DNA from 4 places in the Aliivibrio thorii genome. Region 4 is predicted to be linked to each of the others. Evidence: predicted binding sites of a transcription regulator. Region 4 holds the regulator's gene; each other region holds the start of a gene.
The links. The regulator PurR, encoded in region 4, represses purine synthesis genes. The targets are predictions, from matches to a motif close to TNANGNAAACGTTTNCNTNA.
Positions count from the first base shown of each region.

Region 1 (3,794 bases), 1.4 Mb from region 4:
GCTCCCATTCAATACGACTGGCTCGTTTTTCTTGTTTACGAACTTGATAACCACAGCTTTCTAGATCTGGAATACCTTTCTTTTTATTTTTCCAAGTAATGTCGCACCCACAATAAAATGAAGTTGGGTAATCAAGGTAAATCTTGACCGCTTCTTTTTTTGCTTTTGAAAAAGAAGAAGGAGGAGCGGCAAAAGCATGAAAAGTGATAGAAAAAATAAAGGCTGCAATAGCTAAGCGAATTAATCTCATAAGAGGCTCTACTGATTATTGTATTAATGCAGTAAGAGTAGCTTATTGTTAATTCGCATTATAGATAATTTGATAAACAGAATGATAAATCGGTTTATTTTGGGATTTTATGCCTATGAAGCTTGGTGTTTAGAGAGTTTTAGTGGTGACTGGCATGATTTACAAAGGTATTGAGTTTCTTCACGTTGAGCTCGGTTGTGACGACGTACTGTGAGTTCGTGTTGTGTGCACTTACAACGATAGGTAAATGTTTTTCCTTTGACTGATTCAACATTAAAACTGTGGGTGGTTCTAGCTGGTAAATTGAATACTTGATTCATTACGCTCTGCCACTCCTTACCGTGAGGTCGAACTCGGCCATATAATTTGAATACGATTAAATGTGCGATTTCATGAGGAATTACTTCATTAATAAAAGTGTGTTGATTTTCTTCTAATAGGATAGGGTTGATGCGTATTTCCCAGCCTTGAAGACGAGCGGTTCCCGCAATTTTTCCACGTTGAGTAAAATTAATTTCAGGTAAAGAAAAAGGACGTTTAAAAAAACTTGAGGCTCGTTGAATGCATTGTTGAGCTTTAGCAATAGATGCTTGTTGAAGTGGAGTCATTGAATCTCTTTATTTTTGAGTGTTGCTGTAAAGGTGATGCTTTAAGCTATAAAGAGTATATGGGGCCTGAAAGTAAAAAAGGAAGCCGAAGCTTCCTTTTTAAAACAGATTTAAGTAATAATTTACTTAATGCCTGCGAAGTCACGCAGGATGTCAGCTTTGTCAGTTGCTTCCCATGGAAACTCTTCACGACCGAAATGACCGTAAGCTGCTGTCTTCTTGTAGATTGGCTGAAGAAGGTTAAGCATTTCTTGTAGACCGTATGGGCGTAGGTCGAAGTGTTGACGAACCGCTTCAATGATGATGTCGTGAGATACTTTTTCTGTACCAAACGTTTCAACCATGATTGATGTTGGATCAGCAACACCGATAGCGTATGAAAGTTGGATTTCACAACGATCAGCCATGCCTGCAGCAACAATGTTTTTCGCTACGTAACGCGCAGCATATGCTGCTGAACGGTCAACTTTTGATGGATCTTTACCAGAGAATGCACCGCCACCGTGACGAGCTGCGCCGCCATAAGTATCAACGATGATTTTACGACCTGTCAGGCCACAGTCACCCATTGGGCCACCGATAACAAAACGACCTGTTGGGTTAATAAAGAACTTAGTTTCTTTATTTAACCATTCTTGAGGAAGTACTGGCTTAATTATCTCTTCCATTACTGCTTCACGAAGATCTGGAGTGGTTACTGAATCACAATGCTGAGTTGAAAGAACTACAGCATCGATGCCAACAATTTTACCTTGGTCGTATTGGAAAGTTACTTGAGATTTTGCATCTGGACGTAAGAAATCCAGTTTGCCACTCTTTCGTACTTCAGCTTGCTTTTTAACAAGTAGGTGAGAGTAAGTAATTGGTGCAGGCATTAAAATTGGTGTTTCGTTTGTTGCGTAACCAAACATGATACCTTGGTCACCAGCACCTTGATCTTTAGGATCGGCTTTATCAACACCTTGGTTGATGTCTGGTGACTGCTTACCAATTGTGTTTAGTACTGCACAAGAATTAGCATCAAAACCCATGTCTGAATGTACGTAACCAATTTCACGAACGGTTTCACGAGTGATTTCTTCGATATCAACCCATGCAGAAGTGGTGACTTCACCACCGACCATAACCATGCCAGTTTTTACGTACGTTTCACAAGCAACACGTGCTTTTGGATCTTGTTCTAAGATCGCATCAAGTACGGCATCTGAAATTTGGTCTGCAATTTTATCTGGATGACCTTCTGATACTGACTCAGAGGTAAATAGGTGCTTAGCCATGATGAGCTCCACTTCTATAGGTAATAAATTTTAAGAAAATACCCACAGTATATATAAGTCTATACGTTTAACAGTGTAGGTGTTCTTCCATCTAGACGGCCATAATAGAGAAAAATTGATTAATTACAACCCATTTCAATGAATGATATGAATATAAGACATAACCAATCGTTTGCGTTTAATTGTGATAATTATCCATAGAAATAAGGTTTTCTGTCTAAATCGTGAAAAAAAGCGCTTTATTTCCTAAGTAAACGTTTGCAGTCGTTATAAGGCTTTGCGACAATACGGCGCTGCAAATTTAAGTTAATCCATATTTATGGGTAACTAATCAAGAGTTAATGAGCTCAATAAACATATAGTCCTTCGAATTTTCAGGAGCAGGCATGTCTTCACGTAAACATCTAGCAAATGCAATCCGCGCTTTAAGTATGGATGGTGTTCAACAAGCAAACTCTGGTCACCCAGGCGCACCTATGGGTATGGCAGACATCGCTGAAGTATTATGGCGTAGCCACCTAAATCATAACCCACAAAACCCAGAGTGGGCTGATCGCGACCGTTTCATTCTTTCGAATGGCCACGGCTCAATGCTGATTTATTCTCTGCTTCATCTTTCAGGTTACGACCTGTCTATCGAAGACTTAAAGAACTTCCGTCAACTGCATTCTAAAACTCCAGGTCACCCTGAGTACGGCTATGCTCCTGGCATCGAAACAACAACAGGTCCATTAGGCCAAGGTATCACTAACGGTGTTGGTATGGCGATGGCTGAAAAAGCATTAGCTGCACAATTTAACCGTGAAGGTCACGATATCGTTGACCATAATACATACGTGTTCATGGGCGATGGCTGTCTAATGGAAGGTATCTCTCACGAAGCATGTTCTTTAGCGGGTACATTAGGTCTTGGTAAGTTGGTTGCTTTCTGGGATGACAACGGTATCTCTATTGATGGTGAAGTTGAAGGTTGGTTCTCTGACGATACACCTAAACGTTTTGAAGCGTACGGTTGGCATGTAATTCCTGCGGTTGATGGCCACGATGCTGATGCAATTAATGCAGCAATCATCGCGGCAAAAGCAGATCCTCGCCCTACTTTGATTTGTACTAAAACTATTATTGGTTTTGGTTCTCCAAATAAAGAAGGTACACACGATTGTCACGGTGCTCCACTAGGTGCTGATGAAATAGCTGCAACTAAAGCAAAACTTGGTTGGAAGCATGGTGCATTTGAAATCCCTGCTGACGTATATGGCGAGTGGGATGCAAAAGAAGCAGGTATTGCAAAAGAAGCATCTTGGAATGCAAAATTTGATGCATACGCTGCCGCACACCCTGAACTAGCAGCGGAATATAAGCGTCGTGTAAATGGTGGTTTACCTGCTGAATGGGAAGAGAAAGCAAATGCAATCATTGCTGATCTTCAAGCGAACCCTGCAAACATCGCATCACGTAAAGCCTCTCAAAATGCATTAGAAGCGTTTGGAGCTATGCTACCTGAATTCATGGGCGGCTCTGCTGACCTTGCACCATCTAACTTGACCATGTGGTCTGGTTCTAAATCTCTAACGGCTGAAGATTTCTCTGGTAACTACATTCACTACGGTGTACGTGAGTTTGCTATGACAGCTATCATGAACGGTATTGCTCTACACG
Region 1 covers NZ_CM170654.1:2,533,616-2,537,409, reverse strand. Annotated here, with positions in the region: gene AC2IP4_RS11525 (endonuclease) at 1-250, opposite strand, end outside; gene AC2IP4_RS11520 (SprT family zinc-dependent metalloprotease) at 364-858, opposite strand; gene metK (methionine adenosyltransferase) at 981-2,135, opposite strand; gene tkt (transketolase) at 2,522-3,794, shown strand, end outside.
Region 1: a site for PurR is predicted at 2,296-2,315, ahead of metK (methionine adenosyltransferase). Genes of this name have one in related genera too.

Region 2 (3,794 bases), 860 kb from region 4:
AAAAGATCACGTTGAGCTAGGTGAAATCGCTGACGGTCTTGATTTTGCGAGCGCAGTTAAAATCTCTGGTTCTCGCTTTATCGTAATGAAAGGTCAATTTGCGCGTCTTCACCGTGCGCTTTCACAATTCATGCTTGATCTTCATACAGAGGAACACGGTTACATGGAAATGTACGTACCTTACTTAGTAAACCACGATAGCCTATATGGTACGGGTCAATTACCTAAGTTTGGTGAAGACTTATTCCACACAAGCCCATTAACAGAGCAAGTGAGTGATGTTCCTCTTAAGATGCTATCACTTATCCCAACAGCTGAAGTTCCAGTAACAAACATGGTTCGTGACACAATTACTGAAGAAGCTGATTTACCTCTGAAAATGACGGCTCACACACCATGTTTCCGTTCTGAAGCGGGTTCTTACGGTCGTGATACTCGTGGTCTTATTCGTATGCACCAATTCGACAAAGTTGAATTAGTTCAAATTACGAAACCAGAAGATTCAATGGCAGCGCTTGAAGAGCTAACAGGTCATGCTGAGAAAGTACTTCAACTTCTAGAGCTTCCATACCGAAAAGTAGTTCTTTGTACTGGCGATATGGGCTTCGGTTCTCGTAAAACTTACGATTTAGAAGTGTGGGTTCCAGCACAAGAAACGTACCGTGAGATCTCTTCTTGTTCAAACATGTGGGATTTCCAAGCTCGTCGTATGCAAGCTCGTTTCCGTCGTCAAGGTGAGAAGAAGCCAGAACTAGTTCACACACTGAACGGTTCAGGTCTTGCAGTAGGTCGTACAATGGTTGCTATCCTAGAGAACTTCCAACAAGCTGATGGTAAGATTGCTATCCCTGAAGTACTACGTAAGTACATGAACGGTGTAGAATTCATCGGTTAATCTGTTCTATAACATAGACTAGATAAACATTAAAAAGTCGCTGTATGTTAAGTCATACAGCGGCTTTTTTTTGTCTGCTATTTACATTATACCAATCTACATAAGTATTTGATCATTCTTGCTTGTTAAAATCGATTATATCTGTGTTATACCTTTCTATTGCAAAAATTAGGTGTAATTAGAACCACTAGTTACTGTAATTTATGCCTTGCTCTAATCGATTTTTCCTACGCAACTATCTGAACAACTGCTTATCCAGAATGGTATTATTTAAGCAGTGCTTGATTTAGCCACTGATCAAATTGACCTTTTGGTAATGCCCCATTAATCATATCTACACGTTGACCGTTCTTAAAGACCATGATCGTAGGGATAGAGCGGATCTGATATTGTGCGGCAATTTGTTGTTGGGCTTCCGTATTTACTTTTACACAGCGAATTTGGCCATTACGTTCAGCAGCAACGTCTTCAAATACCGGAGAGAATCCGATGCATGGATTACACCACGGGGCCCAAAAATCGATGACAATAGGTTTATCACTATTCATCAAAGCTGCAAGATTATCAGATGTCCCTTCTAGTGGTTTTCCATCCAATAGTGATTCTTTACAGCGTCCACAGGTTGCAGTGTCATTAATGCGTTCAATAGGAAGGCGGTTGAGTCCATTACACAATGGGCATCGAGATTGAAATTGAGACATGGTATTCCTTTATAATTTTATAGCGAAAATTGCTTGTGAGCATAAAGAAATAATGGGGATGTTATGTGAGATATTCAATTACAAAGAGCAATAAAAAAGGAGCAAATAAATGCTCCTTAGTACGAAATGCTAAGCTTGGTGAAATTAATCACGCTTCCATAACATGTGGCAGAACTTGTGTTCAGGATCACGGCTTACTAGCATACGAGCAAAGACATCATCTAAAACATCAGACTCTTCATTCACTAAGCCAATTAGTACTTCAGCATAGATTTCTGCGTCAACATCAAAGCCAACGTGCTCAGCCCAATCATCACGAGTATCTACGACTTCAGCCGCACCGCGGTCATCAAATTGAAGAGTGAATAGTGCTACATCAGCCGGTTCAAGATTGTCTTGAGCCATTTCAAGGAAAATATCGTAAGCGACTTCGATTACGTCATCATAGCTAATTAGTTCAGTTGTCATGGTGATTACCTTTAGAAAATACGCTCATAAATTATCACGAATGTCCTCTATAAGGCTAGAGCTATCAACAAATAGAAAGAGCAAACGTTTGCCTTTCGTTGAGGCTAATATCAGTAGTTGCGGCAGAGTTATTGAGCGGCTAAACTTCGCACTTCTTCCATTAGCCAGTTGAATGATTATTTTATGAAATTTCCAGGTCAGCGTAAATCCAAGCATTATTTCCCAGTTCACGCTCGTGATCCATTAGTTAGCCAAGCTCAAGAAACCAAAAAAATGTCGCGTACGCACATTATCGGTATTGATCAAACGTTAGTGGATATTGAAGCTCGAATTGATGATGCTTTTATTGAAAAGTATGGCTTGAGTAAAGGACACTCTCTGGTTATCGATAATGATAAAGCGGAAATGCTTTATAACGAGCTTAAAGATAACAATATGATCACCAACGAGTTCGCTGGTGGTACGATTGGTAATACACTTCACAACTATTCAGTATTGGCTGATGATAAATCTACATTGCTAGGTGTGATGAGTGAAGACATTCATATTGGTAGCTACTCATACCGCTACTTATGTAATACGTCTAGCCGAATGGATTTGAACTACCTTCAACCGGTTCCTGGTGCAATTGGTCGTTGTTTTGCGCTTATTAGCCAAGACGGTGAGCGTACGTTTGCGATCAGCGAAGGTGACATGAACCAACTTCGTGCAGAAAGCATTCCAGAGAAAATCTTTAAAAATGCATCTGCATTAGTACTGACTGCTTATTTAGTTCGTTGTAAAGATGGCGACCCAATGCCAGCTGCTACGATGCAAGCTATTGAGTACGCGAAAAAGCATGACGTACCAGTAGTATTGACTATGGGTACTAAGTTTGTTGTTCAAGATGACCCACAATACTGGCGTGACTTCCTAAACGATCATGTATCAGTGGTTGCTATGAACGAAGAGGAAGGTGAGGCGCTTACTGGTGCTTCAGATCCCCTACAAGCAGCAGATAAGGCTCTTGAATGGGTTGATCTTGTCTTATGTACCGCGGGCCCTGTAGGGCTTTATATGGCGGGTTATACTGAAGACGAAGCAAAGCGTGAAACTTCTTTGCCATTACTTCCAGGTACTATTCCAGAATTCAACCAATTTGAGTTTAGCCGTCCTGCAATTAAAGACAGCTGTGAAAATCCAATGAAGGTGTATTCCCATATCTCACCATACATGGGCGGCCCTGAAAAAATCAAGAATACCAATGGAGCGGGTGATGGCGCTTTATCGGCTTTATTACACGATATGGCAGCAAACCATTATCACCGTAATAATGTACCTAACTCAAGCAAGCATCAGCACTCTTACTTAACGTACTCTTCGTTCTCTCAAGTATGTAAGTATTCAAACCGTGTAAGCTTTGAAGTATTAGCACAACATTCACCACGTTTATCTCGTGGTTTACCAGAGCGTGAAGATTCGTTAGAAGAGTCTTACTGGGAAAGGTAAGCTCAGTATGAGTTTATTATAAAAAAATAGATGTTATAAAAACGGAAGCCTAAGTGCTTCCGTTTTTGTTTCTGTCTTTAAGATTAAGCGCTAATTATTGTACTTAATACAAATGATTCATTAGGTTGAATTACTTTAGCTGTTTCTAGACTTGCAGCATGATAGGTTGATTCAACACACACCATCGTTTGGTAGCCATTATTATTCATATCACCCATAGATTCAGCCCCTTCAATCCAAGG
Region 2 covers NZ_CM170654.1:1,981,128-1,984,921, reverse strand. Annotated here, with positions in the region: gene serS (serine--tRNA ligase) at 1-895, shown strand, start outside; gene trxC (thioredoxin TrxC) at 1,162-1,596, opposite strand; gene AC2IP4_RS08970 (HI1450 family dsDNA-mimic protein) at 1,741-2,064, opposite strand; gene AC2IP4_RS08965 (inosine/guanosine kinase) at 2,248-3,552, shown strand; gene AC2IP4_RS08960 (D-hexose-6-phosphate mutarotase) at 3,636-3,794, opposite strand, start outside.
Region 2: a site for PurR is predicted at 2,141-2,160, ahead of AC2IP4_RS08965 (inosine/guanosine kinase). Genes of this name have one in related genera too.

Region 3 (3,794 bases), 260 kb from region 4:
TGAGCCAAAATATCTAAGGTACTAGGGGCGCAAGGGGCATGATAAAGTTCACTATGCTCAAGCAGTTTTTGGTAAATTCTAACTTCTTCTGAAACACGTAAACAATAAGGGACTTTTACGATATAAACCCTATCTAAAAAGGCTTCATTGTTTTTATTATTTCGGAAAGACTGCCATTCTGATTCATTTGAGTGAGCTAAAATCATGCCATCAAAAGGCAGAGCTGATAATCCTTCTGTGCCGTTAAAATTACCTTCTTGTGTTGCCGTTAGTAGAGGATGAAGCACTTTGATTGGTGCTTTAAACATCTCTACAAACTCCATTAAACCTTGATTGGCTTTACATAAGGAGCCTGAATAACTATAAGCATCAGGGTCATCTTGGGCAAAATGCTCTAATTGACGAATGTCTACTTTACCAACAAGAGATGAAATATCTTGATTGTTCTCGTCCCCTGGTTCTGTTTTGGCTATCCCTATTTGGTCGAGAATTGATGGGTGCACTTTGATTACTTTAAATTTGGTAATGTCGCCACCGAATTCATGTAATCGTTTTGCTGCCCACGGAGACATTATTGAACGTAGGTTACGAGGCTCAATACCGTATTCTTTTTTTAGTAACTCGCCATCTTCTGTGACATCAAATAAACAGAAAGGGTGATCGTTGACAGGGCTTCGTTCTCCATTAGCACTTAATACATAAATAGGTAATTTCTGCATTAAGCTTTTTAGTTTTTCAGCTAATGATGATTTACCGCCACCTACTGGGCCTAATAGGTAAAGCACTTGTTTGCGCTCTTCTAGGCCTTGAGCGGCATGTTTAAGGTAAGAAACAATTTGTTCAATTGGCTCCTCCATACCATAGAAGTCTTTAAAGGTCTCATAGCGAGAGATGACACGATTAGAAAAAATACGACTCAGCTGAGGATCAAGTGCAGTGTCGATTACTTCTGGTTCGCCAATAGCGATAAGAAGTCTTTCTGCTGCATTTGCGTAAGCACTTTTGTCGTTACTACATAATGACAAGAAATCCTGCAGTGATATTTCTTCATCTTTTGCTGCTTCATAACGGGCTTGATAGTGGTCAAAAATACTCATATCCATTTCCTCTTGTCGTCCATAGTTCCAAATCGTTCTTATCTAAGGTTAGTAACTAAACCCTTATTTTGTCCAAGAAAAAACTGAAAATAGAATAAAAATTAAGTGAGAAATGTGGCAGCGCGCAGGTATAAAAAAGGCGAACCTTTAAAAAGCTTGCCTATTGATATTTTTATTATTTGATTTGTTTATTTACAGTGGTATTGCTCGCAAGCCAGTAATGTATTTTCAATTAGGCTAGCAACAGTCATTGGGCCAACACCTCCAGGTACTGGAGTGATATAGCTTGCTTTTGTTTTTGCAACATCATACTCAACGTCACCAATAAGTTTGCCGCTATCTAAGCGATTAATACCTACATCGACCACGACAGCACCTCCTTTTATCCACTCTCCAGGTATGAAGTTAGGTTTACCTACTGCAACTACAACCAGATCGGCTTGACGAATATGATGCTCAAGATCTTTGGTGAATCGATGACAAGTGGTGGTGGTACAGCCTGCAAGTAGTAATTCTAATGTCATTGGTCTCCCAACAATATTAGATGCACCAACAACAACGGCATGCATACCACGAACTTGAATATTGTAACGGTCAAGAAGAGTAATAATGCCTTTTGGTGTGCATGAGCGTAATTTTGGAATTCGCTGAGATAAACGACCTACATTATATGGGTGGAAACCATCAACATCTTTTTCAGGGTCAATGTGTTCTAAGATTTTAGTACTATCCATTCCAGCAGGAAGAGGAAGTTGAACTAAAATACCATCAATTTCAGCATCTTGATTCAATGTGTCAATAATAGACAGTAATTCAGCTTCTGTTGTCGTTGTTGGTAAATCATAAGATTTTGAAATAAAGCCGACTTCTTCACACGCGCGACGCTTACTGCCGACATAAACTTGAGAAGCGGGATCTTGTCCTACTAATACTACGGCTAGCCCTGGAGCACGTAATCCGGCTTCTACACGAGCTTTAACGCGAGCCCCAACTTCTGAGCGAACAGTTTGGGAGATAAGTTTTCCATCGATAATTTGAGCGGTCATAGTGTTCCTTTAGCGGTCTAATACTGATTGACCTGCGTATTGTCGCAGAAACAAAAAGTAATTGCTATAACGCAAACGATTGCTTTTTGGTGTTTAATATACTTGTATATTGTATTGGTATTTATTTTTCGTCTAAAAGATGATTTTAAGCCAGAGTTTAGATCAAACAATGCACGATCTGTCCTTTTTTTCAGCATTCGGTAAGATAATGATAAGAAAAGGATTGATCTGATTTCGGATATTCGTATAATCCTACCCCATAGAGCGCCCTTAGCTCAGCTGGATAGAGCACCTCCCTTCTAAGGAGGTGGTCGAAGGTTCGAATCCTTCAGGGCGTACCAAATTGAAAAAGCCGCATTAACCATTATGGTTAATGCGGCTTTTTTCATTTCTGTCATATCATTTATCAATATGCTAGCGTTACATTATTGTTCGTTAATGGAATGTACAAATGTCTTTTTGGAACGCTTTTTCAATTACAACCCGTTATTCTGAATTACCTTCCTGTTTCTTTACTCATGTCACCCCAAGTCCGCTGGATAATAGTCGTTGGGTTATGTGGAATAAAAGGCTGGCTGAGCAGTTTGGATTACCGTTGAACCCTGATAATAAACCTGAGTTGTTATCGACATTTTCAGGCGAAAACCTTCCTTCTGTTTTTTATCCTTTAGCGATGAAATATGCAGGGCATCAATTTGGTAGCTACAATCCTGACCTGGGAGATGGTCGAGGACTTTTGCTAGGTGAAATTACTGATAAATTAGGGGTAAGTTTTGAACTTCATTTAAAAGGGGCAGGGCGCACGCCTTATTCTCGTACTGGCGATGGGCGTGCTGTATTAGGTTCGACTATCAGAGAATATTTGTGTAGCGAAGCAATGTCAGGATTGAATATTCCAACCACCCAAGCTTTGGGTATGATGACAAGTGATACTGCTGTTTTTCGTGAAGGGTATGAAACGGGAGCATTATTAATTAGAGCGACAGAGTCTCATGTTCGATTTGGACATTTTGAGCATTTGTTTTATAGCAATTTACTTGCAGAGCAAAAATTACTCGCAGATAAAGTGATTGAATGGCACTTTCCTGATTGTCTTGAGTCAGATAAACCTTATGTAGCTATGTTTAATGAGATTGTTGACCGTACTGCCTTTATGATTGCACAGTGGCAGGCGGTAGGGTTTGCTCATGGGGTAATGAATACTGATAATATGTCGATTATAGGTCAAACATTTGATTATGGTCCTTTTGGTTTTCTTGATGATTATGAGCCAAATTATATTTGTAATCATTCTGACTATCAGGGGCGTTATGCCTTTAACCAGCAACCTAGAATTGGCTTATGGAATTTATCAGCTTTAGCACATTCTCTTTCTCCATTAATGGAGAAATCGGATTTAGAATATTCTTTAGCTCAATATGAAACACAACTTCATGGTTACTTTAACCAGTTAATGAGAGATAAGTTAGGGCTTTATTCTAAACAAGAAGGGGATAGTCGATTATTTGAATCAATGTTTGAGTTGTTGTCGCAAAATGCAGTGGATTACACTCGATTTATGCGTTCACTTTCTTATTTGGATAGTAAAGAAAAACAAACTGTCGTAGACCTGTTTGTTGATCGAGAAGCGGCAACCTTGTGGGTAGATCTA
Region 3 covers NZ_CM170654.1:863,730-867,523, forward strand. Annotated here, with positions in the region: gene AC2IP4_RS03905 (PrkA family serine protein kinase) at 1-1,097, opposite strand, end outside; gene folD (bifunctional methylenetetrahydrofolate dehydrogenase/methenyltetrahydrofolate cyclohydrolase FolD) at 1,286-2,143, opposite strand; tRNA gene AC2IP4_RS03915 (tRNA-Arg) at 2,408-2,484, shown strand; gene AC2IP4_RS03920 (protein adenylyltransferase SelO) at 2,595-3,794, shown strand, end outside.
Region 3: a site for PurR is predicted at 2,211-2,230, ahead of folD (bifunctional methylenetetrahydrofolate dehydrogenase/methenyltetrahydrofolate cyclohydrolase FolD). Genes of this name have one in related genera too.

Region 4 (3,794 bases):
TTCTACCATGGCATCGATACGAGTTAGTGGCGTTGCCGTTCTAAGAATATATGTTTGACCTTGGTATTCAAATGATTGTGCAGAGTAGAGTAAGTTTTTAAAGCGAGAAGTACTGAAGCGGGTAGCAGTGCCATAGCCAATATCTTTAGCGTTATTCACTTCTTCTCGGTTTAAATGGTTTTCAAGCTGTAAGACGGCGTTTAAAGAAATATCACTATCAGCAATTGGCGTGCCGTCTGATTTTATCAGAGTAATATGGTCTTCTTTGGCAATAACTAGTTTTGTTTTTATGTATACATCCAATGCTTTTAAATCAGAAAAGGAAACTTGGTCGTCATTGATGTCTTTTATAATACGAGAGGCTTCTTCAGATAGACTACCTTCAACTTTGTGCTCAAGCCAATTTGAGAGTGTTGAATTAAACACAAATAAGCCAATAGATATTGTAAATACCATTGATATTATAGGTAAATAAAGCCACTTTTTGCTGATTGTATTTTTACTCATTAACACCGCCTTATAAAACGCACGCCATTTAACAGTTTTATGTTCTATATATGAAGACGTAGCATAACTGATAGTTATATAAAGTAACAGATATTGTTACAAAGGAGAGTTAAAGTGTGAAGGCTTGTCGCTTTATTTAGTTTTAAGGGGGGGGAGCTTGGTTTAGGGAGGGTTAACGCCTTAATCTCTTTGATAGAGCATAAGATTAAGACGTATAGATTAACACTTAGTTTATAATTGCTTTCTTAATTCACTTCGTGTTTCTGCTGAAACAACAGACCAATGAGTTCCTTTAATCGCTCCTTCAAGCGACCAAAGTAATTCATCACTCACACTGTTTGAATGTGTCTGTTGAATTGCTTTATAAGCATTAACAGCTCCAGTGGTGCGCAACTCTTCAACAGTATTAATGCCTGCTTTTTTAAGCATTCTTTCTGTCGCTAATCTTAGATTTGGTAAATCTTTGATACGAGAAGGTCCGGCTGTTTGCTGTTTCTTTTTATCTTTTTTAGCGACATCTAAAGCTATGACAGCTTGAATTAAGATTGAGTCTGGCTCTTCCCAACATTCAGCTGAAATTGCAAAGTATTTAGTTACAACAGGAAAACCACGCTTTTTATAAACGTATGGTTCAAACCCTTGCTCTTTAAATAAATTGATAGTCTCATCACTAGCTCTTAAATGAAGTTTATCTTGAACAACAAGAGCGAACATAGTGCCATCAATAAAAATGCCAAAACCACCAAACATTGAGCGTGAAGTGATCTTACCTAAAGATGAAAGTAAATGAAGTGATTCTTTTAGTACTGGTTTATCCATTGCAATAATTCTCGGTTAGTAAGTCTATGTCACTAAACAACTGAGCCCGAGGAAATGGTAGCAAGTTCAAAGTAAGGTATTGTTATTTTAAAGTAAAAATTAACAATACTTGAGAGAATACTTACTGTCGGCAACCCCGCTACCTTATATATAAATACGTAGGCCGGAAGCTTTGCGTCCTGTACTTTCGTACAGTTTGCCCTGTTCGTGACTTTGCTGATAATATAGCAATTTATAGTAAGAGTTGTTGCACAATTGAGCGTAGTGTGATGTTGCTTCAAAAAATGATCATTTATTTTTGTTAAGTCGGTTCAAATTTTAAGTGTAAATTGAACCAACTCGTATTTTAATAAGTAAATAAGCGCTATTTGATTCTATTTGATACGCTGCTACGAGAGACAACTTCAGGCTGCATTTCAAAAATGCGACGCTCATGGTGCTTATCTTTAATGCGCTCTAATAAAATCTCTACCGCTGTTTTACCAACACGACGTTTAGGTTGGTGAATAGTTGTCAGGGGTGGAGAGAAATACGCCGATAATTCAATATTGTCGTAACCAATAACTGAGATGTCTTCAGGTACTTTTAAGCCCGCTTGTTGAATTTTACTTATTGCCGCCAGTGCCATAATATCGTTAAAGCAAAATAGTGCTGTTGGACGCTCTGTCATTGCTAGTACTTTATCTACAGCTTTTGATGCTGAAGCACACTCGAAGTCGCCTTCCAAAATCCAGTCAGGGTTAGCGCTTAAGTTTGATTCAGCTAAAGCTCGTTCGAACCCACGAACACGCTCTTTACACGTTAATTTATCTAACTGACCTGTAATACAAGCGATTTTTTCATGGCCGTTTTCAATTAAATGTTTTGTTGCTAAGTAACCGCCTTTTTCTGAATTATCAATGATTTTATCTGTACGTGGGCTATCTGGGCCCCAATCCATAATAACCATTGGTAGCTCAGTGTTTTTTTCAAGCAGCGCTAATAGTTGTTCATTAAGGTCTGAACACATGACTAATAGGCCATCAACACGTTTTTCTGAAAGCATGCGAAGATAATGTTTTTGCTTATCTAAATCGCCTTCAGTATTACACATAAATAAAGTGTAACCTTGTTTGTAACAGTAATTCTCAACACCATGCATAACCTCTGCAAAAAATGGGTTGAAAGATTGTGTTACTAACATACCAATCGTACGTGTTGTATTGCATTTTAAACTGCGAGCAACGGCACTAGGTGCGTAGTTTAGTTCTTCAACCGCTTCCCATACACGTTTTTGAGTTGCTTCGGCAACAAAACGAGTTTTATTAATTACATGAGAGACAGTGGTAGTAGAAACAGCTGCAAGTTTTGCAACATCTTTAATAGTAGCCATATAAAAGCCTTAATGGGTAAAATAAGGGGCTATTTATGTTCCAACAAAATTGATATTACATTATGTAGATATGATGGAAGATAAATAGGCCCTGGTTATAAATGAAAAAAACCGCCAAAAATGCGGTTTTCATTTAATGATCAAATTTTATCGTTTGCGCTCACATTTTATAGGTAAAGCATAGTGCAAACAATTAGTGATTTAATTAATTTTGTTAATGATTTGATTTATATCACACACCTGTAAAAATATTGTACCAATATATAAACTATAAATTACTCACCTGTAAGGAAAGTAACATCAAGTTGTAGAAAGGTTACAAGGAAAGTCGTTACTGCAGCATAAAAGCCGAATTCATCTCTCTCCTTACAAATATGGTTAAATTTTGGAGTCCAAGATAATAGCTGTTTATTAATAAAAGAAAGTTGCGCACTCATATAAGCTTCAAAGTCTTCTTCAGAAGTTTGCTGATTTGTCATTAGGATTAAATTCCCAAGGAAATCTAGTTCAATAGCTATATGGTCTGCGGGTTCATTGAATTCTGCTTTTTGAGCAATCTTGTACTTTTCTAGTAATTCACGCATATCTTGAGCAGGTTTTGCATTAAGAAGGCCTGATTTATCTAAATAGATTGATGCATAAGGTAGAGCACTGTTTTTGTCAGAACCTAAAAATGCTTGGCAAAAATCAGCTGATAATTCAAGCTGTGCATCGTCGCGAGCTTGAAGTTTATTTAACTTTTCAACCAATTCATTTACCGATGACGCTAATTCTGGCGTCTTCCCTAAATCAGACAGGAAAGTACGAACTTCAAAACTGTTATATTGTTCTAATTGTTCTTCTGTTAGTTCATTCGCTAATAAGTTCGACAACCACCAGTAAATTTCAGCGCGTTGTTCGTTAAATGCAGTTAATTCGTTCATGTCTCTTTGCTCCAAGAAATTTATTTAAGAATTGTACTGGATAAGTATGAAAAGGAATAGCACCTATCATTAACAGGGTGTATAAAGATATGTGTAAAGATTAAATTTCGATTTTTATTAATAATTGTTTTGAATCAATTAAAATACAGAAATATCAATTGAGAATTGGCATT
Region 4 covers NZ_CM170654.1:1,126,032-1,129,825, forward strand. Annotated here, with positions in the region: gene AC2IP4_RS05150 (sensor domain-containing diguanylate cyclase) at 1-507, opposite strand, end outside; gene AC2IP4_RS05155 (TfoX/Sxy family DNA transformation protein) at 739-1,326, opposite strand; cyclic di-GMP riboswitch class I at 1,453-1,537, opposite strand; gene purR (HTH-type transcriptional repressor PurR) at 1,691-2,698, opposite strand; gene torD (molecular chaperone TorD) at 2,974-3,621, opposite strand.